2 regions of the Romboutsia sp. D33t1_170424_H2 genome follow, and region 2 is predicted to be linked to the other one. Evidence: a T-box and tRNA genes for the amino acid it is inferred to sense, from the RefSeq annotation. Region 2 holds a T-box; the other holds one or more tRNA genes.
What was found. A T-box is a leader RNA that pairs with one kind of tRNA and senses whether it is charged. The one in region 2 lies ahead of I4U66_RS05780 (valine--tRNA ligase), so its partner is inferred to be a tRNA-Val.
Positions count from the first base shown of each region.

Region 1: it encodes a tRNA-Val, which carries the amino acid that the T-box ahead of I4U66_RS05780 (valine--tRNA ligase) is inferred to sense. The anticodon was not compared.

Region 1 covers NZ_JADOZQ010000007.1:83,487-86,914, reverse strand. The annotation lists gene I4U66_RS09730 (adenylosuccinate synthase) at 1-1,098, shown strand, start outside; tRNA gene I4U66_RS09725 (tRNA-Lys) at 1,512-1,587, shown strand; tRNA gene I4U66_RS09720 (tRNA-Glu) at 1,608-1,682, shown strand; tRNA gene I4U66_RS09715 (tRNA-Val) at 1,687-1,762, shown strand; tRNA gene I4U66_RS09710 (tRNA-Asp) at 1,768-1,844, shown strand; tRNA gene I4U66_RS09705 (tRNA-Thr) at 1,860-1,934, shown strand; gene I4U66_RS09700 (MFS transporter) at 2,247-3,428, shown strand, end outside.
Region 2 covers NZ_JADOZQ010000003.1:219,069-222,496, forward strand. The annotation lists gene I4U66_RS05780 (valine--tRNA ligase) at 1-1,592, opposite strand, end outside; T-box leader at 1,750-2,056, opposite strand; gene I4U66_RS05785 (polysaccharide deacetylase family protein) at 2,144-2,947, opposite strand; gene I4U66_RS05790 ([Fe-Fe] hydrogenase large subunit C-terminal domain-containing protein) at 2,974-3,428, opposite strand, start outside.

The DNA of each region.
Region 1 (3,428 bases), on a different contig from region 2:
ATAAATGTAATAGGAAATGGTATAGTGTTTGATCCAAAAGGATTTTTAGAAGAGATAGAGACTTTAAATAAAGAAAATATAGATACTAGCAACATAAAAGTAAGTGATAGAGCCCATGTTGTATTACCATATCACAAGGAATTAGATGCACTAGCAGAAGAAGCTAGAGGAGATAACAAAATAGGGACTACAAAAAAAGGTATAGGACCTTGTTACATGGATAAAACTGAGAGATCAGGAATAAGAATATGTGACTTAATGGATAAAGACATATTTGCTAAGAAATTAAAAGCACAAATAGATGCTAAGAATAAATTAGTTCAAGGTGTATACGGAAAAGAAGCAATGTTTGACTTTGAAACTATATACAATGAGTATTTAGGATATGCAGAGCAAATAAGAAAAAATGTTGCAGATACTTCAGTTGTAGTATATGATGCTATAAAAGCTGGTAAAAAAGTATTATTCGAAGGTGCACAAGGAACATTATTAGACTTAGACTTAGGTACGTACCCATACGTTACATCTTCTCATCCAACATCAGGAGGATTCTCTATAGGAGCAGGTATTGGACCAAACATGATAAAAGATGTTGTAGGTATAGTAAAAGCATATACTACAAGAGTTGGAGAAGGACCATTTGTTACTGAATTAGATAATGAAATAGGAGAAAGAATAAGAATCCAAGGTCATGAGTTTGGTACAGTAACAGGAAGATCTAGAAGATGTGGATGGTTTGATGCTGTAATAGTTAAATATGCTGCAAGAGTAAACGGATTAACTAGTATATCATTCATGTTATTAGATGTTTTAAGTGGATTCGAAAAAATAAATATATGTACAGGATACAAAATGGGAGACAAGATAATAACAGATTTCCCAGCATCATTAGAAGATTTAGCTAAGTGCGAACCTGTATATGAAGAATTAGATGGATGGAATGAAGATTTAACAACTATAGAAAGATACGAAGATCTTCCAGAAAATGCTAAGAAATATATAGATAGAATAGAAGAAATAGTTGGAGTTAACATAGATATGGTTTCAGTAGGACCAAACAGAGCTCAAACTATAATAAGAAGAAATATATTTGCTTAATATATATAAGTGTAGTGGATTATATCCACTACACTTTTTTATATATAAAAATTAAAATATATAAAATTAAGTTAGAGATAAATATATTTTTATTTATACTTATAAAAATATATTCTACAAAAAGTTTTACTGAATAAAAAACAATTAGAATACTTACTTATAAATTAATATTTATACCCTAATTTAAGAAAAATATAGATTAGATAATTGGTAAAAATCTAAAATTAAGTATTTTTTAATAAAAAATTAATTTATGAACCCCTGTTATTTACTAAGGTTGAGAGAAAAATAAACAAAAAAGTAAAAAAATATAAAAAAATGTAAAAAAAGTGTTGACGAAAGTGTATGAACCTAATATAATAATATTTGTGAGTGAGAGAAACACGAACAAGCCGAAAGGCAAAAAAGGAAATGACCCATTAGCTCAGTCGGTAGAGCACCTGACTTTTAATCAGGGTGTCCCGCGTTCGAGTCGCGGATGGGTCACCATTTTAATTTTTACTCAGCACGGCCCATTGGTCAAGCGGTCAAGACACCGCCCTTTCACGGCGGTAACAGGGGTTCGATTCCCCTATGGGTCACCATTTTGGGACTATAGCTCAGCTGGGAGAGCACCTGCCTTACAAGCAGGGGGTCACAGGTTCGAGCCCTGTTAGTCCCACCAATTGCGGCCTGGTAGTTCAGCTGGTTAGAATGCCAGCCTGTCACGCTGGAGGTCGAGGGTTCGAGTCCCTTCCAGGTCGCCAATTTAAATATTATATGCTGGTGTGGCTCAACGGTAGAGCAGCTGACTTGTAATCAGCAGGTTGTAGGTTCGATTCCTATCACCAGCTCCAATCAAACTCTTAGATTTTATCTAAGAGTTTTTTATTGTGTAAATATAATTTTAATTAATATATGAATAAATATCCTCTATAAGGGTATATAGGATAGTATTGGCTAAAATTAAATTTTTCCAATATTAGTAGGTAATGTAAGGGGAAATATAAAATTTCTTATATCATAAAATTGTAGTTATTTTAATATGGAATATTTATATATAGAATATTAAACTTTAAAATAGTTATAATTAAAATTTTTAAATAGAATATGAAGCAATAACTCTTACATTATAAGCATTTATAATTATGAATAGGAGTGAGTTTTTCATGAGTGAAGCATTAAAAAAGAAGAGTACAAGCATCGCTATGTTAGTATTTTTACTTGGAATTTTTATGGGGGCTATGGACTCTGGAATAGTATCACCAGCAAGAAATGTAATAGCTAGTGGACTTGGAATATCAGAATCAGCTAGCGTGTGGATGATAACCATATATACTTTAGCATATGCTGTATCTATGCCAATAACAGGTAAGTTAGCAGATACATATGGTAGAAAAAAGGTATATATGATTTGTGTTACATTATTTGCCACAGGTTCTTTACTTTGTGGAATATCAGATATAGTAGGGAGCTATGGATTTTTACTAACTTCAAGAGTTATCGAAGCAATAGGTGGCGGAGGTATAATGCCAATAGCCACAGCATATATAGGCTCATCTTTCCCTGAAGAAAAAAGAGGGTCAGCACTTGGATTAGTTGGAGGAATATATGGAATAGCAACTGTTCTTGGACCAACGCTAGGAAGTTTTATACTTTCTGTGGCTGGAGATGGTAAATGGGGATATTTATTTTTAATAAATGTACCTATAAGCATTGTTATAATAGGAGCAGCGTTAAAACTAGAAGAAAATAAAAAAGACTCAGATATTAAAAAAATGGACATTTGGGGGTCTTTAATATTAAGTATTTTAATTGCATCATTAATGTATGCTTTAACAAATCTTAAATTCTATGATTTTGGAAATTCAATTAAGACATTAGATGTTTGGCCATATTTATTAATATCTATAATAATGGTTCCAATATTTATATATATAGAAAAAAGAGCAGAAGACCCTGTCTTAAACTTAAGTTTCTTTACTAATAAGCAAATAGCATTAACTTTATTTATAAGTCTTATAGTGGGATGTGGACTTATGAGTACTGTATTTTTACCACAATTTGCTGAAAATGTATTAAAATTAAAAAGAGGTAGTGGTGGTTATATAGTAACTTTATTTGCTGTATTTACTGGTATATCAGCTCCACTTGGTGGTAAGTTTATAGATAAATTTGGTGTTAAGAGATTATTATTACTAGGATTTTTAGCTAATATATTCGGTGTATTATATCAGGCAGTTATAACTGCAAATCATCCCAATTTCACAAACTTAACTATAGGATTAGTATTTATGGGCATAGGTATGGGATTTACCATGGGAACACCTGTAAATTATTTAATGATGAGT
Region 2 (3,428 bases):
GACTTACTCATCTTTCTACCTTCAGAGTCTCTAACAAGTCCGTGGATTAATACATGTTCAAATGGAGTTTCTCCCATACAGAACATTCCTGCAAATGCCATTCTTACAACCCAGAAGAATATTATATCGTATCCAGTTACAAGTACGCTTGTTGGATAGTAGTAGTTTAATTCTTCTGTATTGTGTGGCCAACCTAATGTTGAGAAAGGCCATAATGCTGAAGAGAACCATGTATCTAATACATCTTCATCTTGCTTAAATTCATGATGTCCACACTTAGGACAAGTAGTAGGCATTTCTTTAGCAACAACTACTTCTCCACACTCTTGACAGTAGTAAGCTGGTATTTGGTGACCCCACCATAATTGTCTTGATATACACCAATCTCTTATGTTTTCTAACCATTGTAAGTAAGTTTTATCAAACTTATCTGGTACAAACTTTAATTCTTGTTTCTTTAATATATCTATAGCAGGTTTTGCTAATTCATCCATCTTAACAAACCATTGATCTGATAATCTTGGTTCAACTACTGTATGACATCTATAGCAAGAACCTACATTATGATTATGATCTTTTATAGCTATTAAGTATCCAGCTTCATCTAAGTCAGCTATAAGTTGCTTTCTGCACTCATATCTGTCCATACCTTCATACTTACCAGCTAATTTGTTCATTGTTCCATCTTCGTTCATTACGTTTATCTTTTCAAGGTTGTGTCTTTGACCAACTTCAAAATCATTAGGGTCATGAGCTGGAGTCATTTTAACTGCACCAGTACCGAACTCTAAATCAACATAATCATCAGCAACTATTATTATTTCTCTGTTTACTAATGGAAGTATTGCTTTCTTTCCAACTAAGTGAGTGTATCTCTCATCTTCTGGATTTACAGCTATACCACTATCTCCAAGCATTGTTTCTGGTCTAGTAGTAGCTATTTCTAAGAATTCGTCACTACCAACTATTGGGTATTTTATATGATAGAACTTTCCATCATGTTCTTCATGTTCAACTTCTGCATCTGATAAAGTTGTTTTACAATCTGGGCACCAGTTTATTATTCTGTTTCCTCTGTATATTTGACCTTTTTCATATAACTTAATGAAGAACTCAATAACAGCTTCGTTACATCCTTCATCCATTGTGAATCTTTCTCTATCCCAGTCACAAGAGTCTCCTAATTGTTTCATTTGGTCTACTATTTTTCTACCAAATTCATTTCTCCAATCCATAGCTCTCTTTAAGAATTCTTCTCTTCCTAAATCGTACTTAGACTTTCCTTCTTGCTCTTTTATTCTTTCAACAACTTTAACTTCAGTTGCTATAGAAGCATGGTCAGTTCCTGGTTGCCATAAAGCTTCATATCCGTCCATTCTCTTCCATCTTATAAGTATATCTTGTAAAGTATGGTCAAGGGCATGACCCATGTGTAATTGTCCTGTTATATTTGGTGGTGGAAGCATTATAGTGAAAGGCTTCTTGTTTGGATTTGGTTTAGATTTAAATAATCCATCTTCAATCCACTTTGAATATAATCTTGATTCAAAATCTTTTGGATTATACGTTTTTGGTAAATTAGTGTTTTCCAATTTCATTTCCTCCTCATTTTATTTAAAATTTTATTTTTATTAAAAATTTGTCTTACTCAAATTATTAATAATACAAGTAACTTAAAAATTTCACTTCGACTAAAAGTCTTAAACTTATATATTTTATAGTATAAATAAAAAAAGAGCCATTCATCCTTATAAGGACGAAAAGCTCGCGTTACCACCTTAATTCCCAAATTGAATTCATTCATCCTTTAAGAGTTATATTCCGTATTTACTTAGCTACATCTCTTAATCATAACTTCACTAATCTATAATACAGATACTTAATAATTTGGGCTCTTTATGGATTTTAACGATTCCCACCGTCTAAACCTACTGCTAGTTCAGCTTAGAAACTCCAAAGCTACCTTCTGCAAACCTATACTAAGAAGACCTTTCAGCCTATGAGTCTTCATCTCTTTTAGTAGTATTTACATACTCCTCTTTATCATAGTTTTTATCTTATTATTTATTCTTTAATTATATCCAATTAATATTATTATTGTCAATTATTTATAATAATATATGTACTACTTTGATTTTTTTAATTAGCTTTGAAAATTTCCTTTCCAATAGTTTCGCTCTTGTGTATCTTCACTTATTGGTTCTATCTTATAACCTCTTTCTTTTAATACTCTTATAATATTATCTAAAGCTTCTACAGTTTGTTCTTTTTCATGCATTAATACTATTAAATTAGATTTATTCCTACCATAATATAATAAACTACTTAAAATATTGTCTGTTGTAGATTTCCAGTCTAGTGTGTCTAGATTCCAATCCCATATTTTATAATTATTTTCTACTAACATATCATAAGATTCTTTAGGCATATAAGGCTTGCTTCCATAAGGCAGCCTTATTAATTTTGATACATCTCCTGTTATATTATAAAGAGTTTCTTGGCAGGTTTTAAATTCATTTAATGTTGCTTGTGGTGTTTTATAGAGCTTATGTATATCATGAGTTACACTATGAAATCCCATGCCATGGCCCTCTTTTTGCATTCTATTTAATTCATCTGGATATTTCTTCATATTATCATTTATCATAAAAAAAGTTGCTTTAACTTGATTTTTTTCTAATATGTCTAATATCGAGTTAGTGTATTTAGATGGACCATCATCTATAGTTATATATGCTATCTTCTGTGGTAATAAAACAGGACCTTTTTCTTTTTGTGTTGTAGCTTCGTTTATAGTTTGAGTTAAAGTACTCGTTACTATATAATTTTCTAATAAAGTATATTTTCTATCCTCATCTTCCTTTGGTATATTAAAAATAACTATGCTTAATACAATAAATCCTACTAAAATTATAGCTAAAATTTTGTAATTTTTTTTTATATTCATCCCCCTAATCCCCTTTTTTTATTACTTTATAATCTTATATCTCTGTTAAATAATCCTAACAATTTCTCCCTGTCTTCACTTCTTAGTGTTTCTATTTTTTTCATATCCATTTTTGCTAAAAATTGAATTACATTTATATTTTCAAATGGAGTTTTTATATTTGTTTCTTTAGAATATTCTTGTACAAATGATTTACCTTTTTCTGTGTCTAAAATACGTTTTGGCCCTCCTACACATCCACCTATACATCCCATACCTTCAACAAAAGTTACATCGATGTCTTTATTTATAACTTTTTCAAGCCCTGCTTTGCAGTCTTTAGCTCCCTGAAAAGTAATAGCTTTAAAATTAGCTTTCGGATTTATTTTTTTTACACACTCTTCAATAGATTTACTTACCCCTCCTGCATGAGCATATATTCTTCCAAGAGCTGATGATTCTATTCTATTTTCTTCTACTTCTTTATCCGCTTCTATATCCA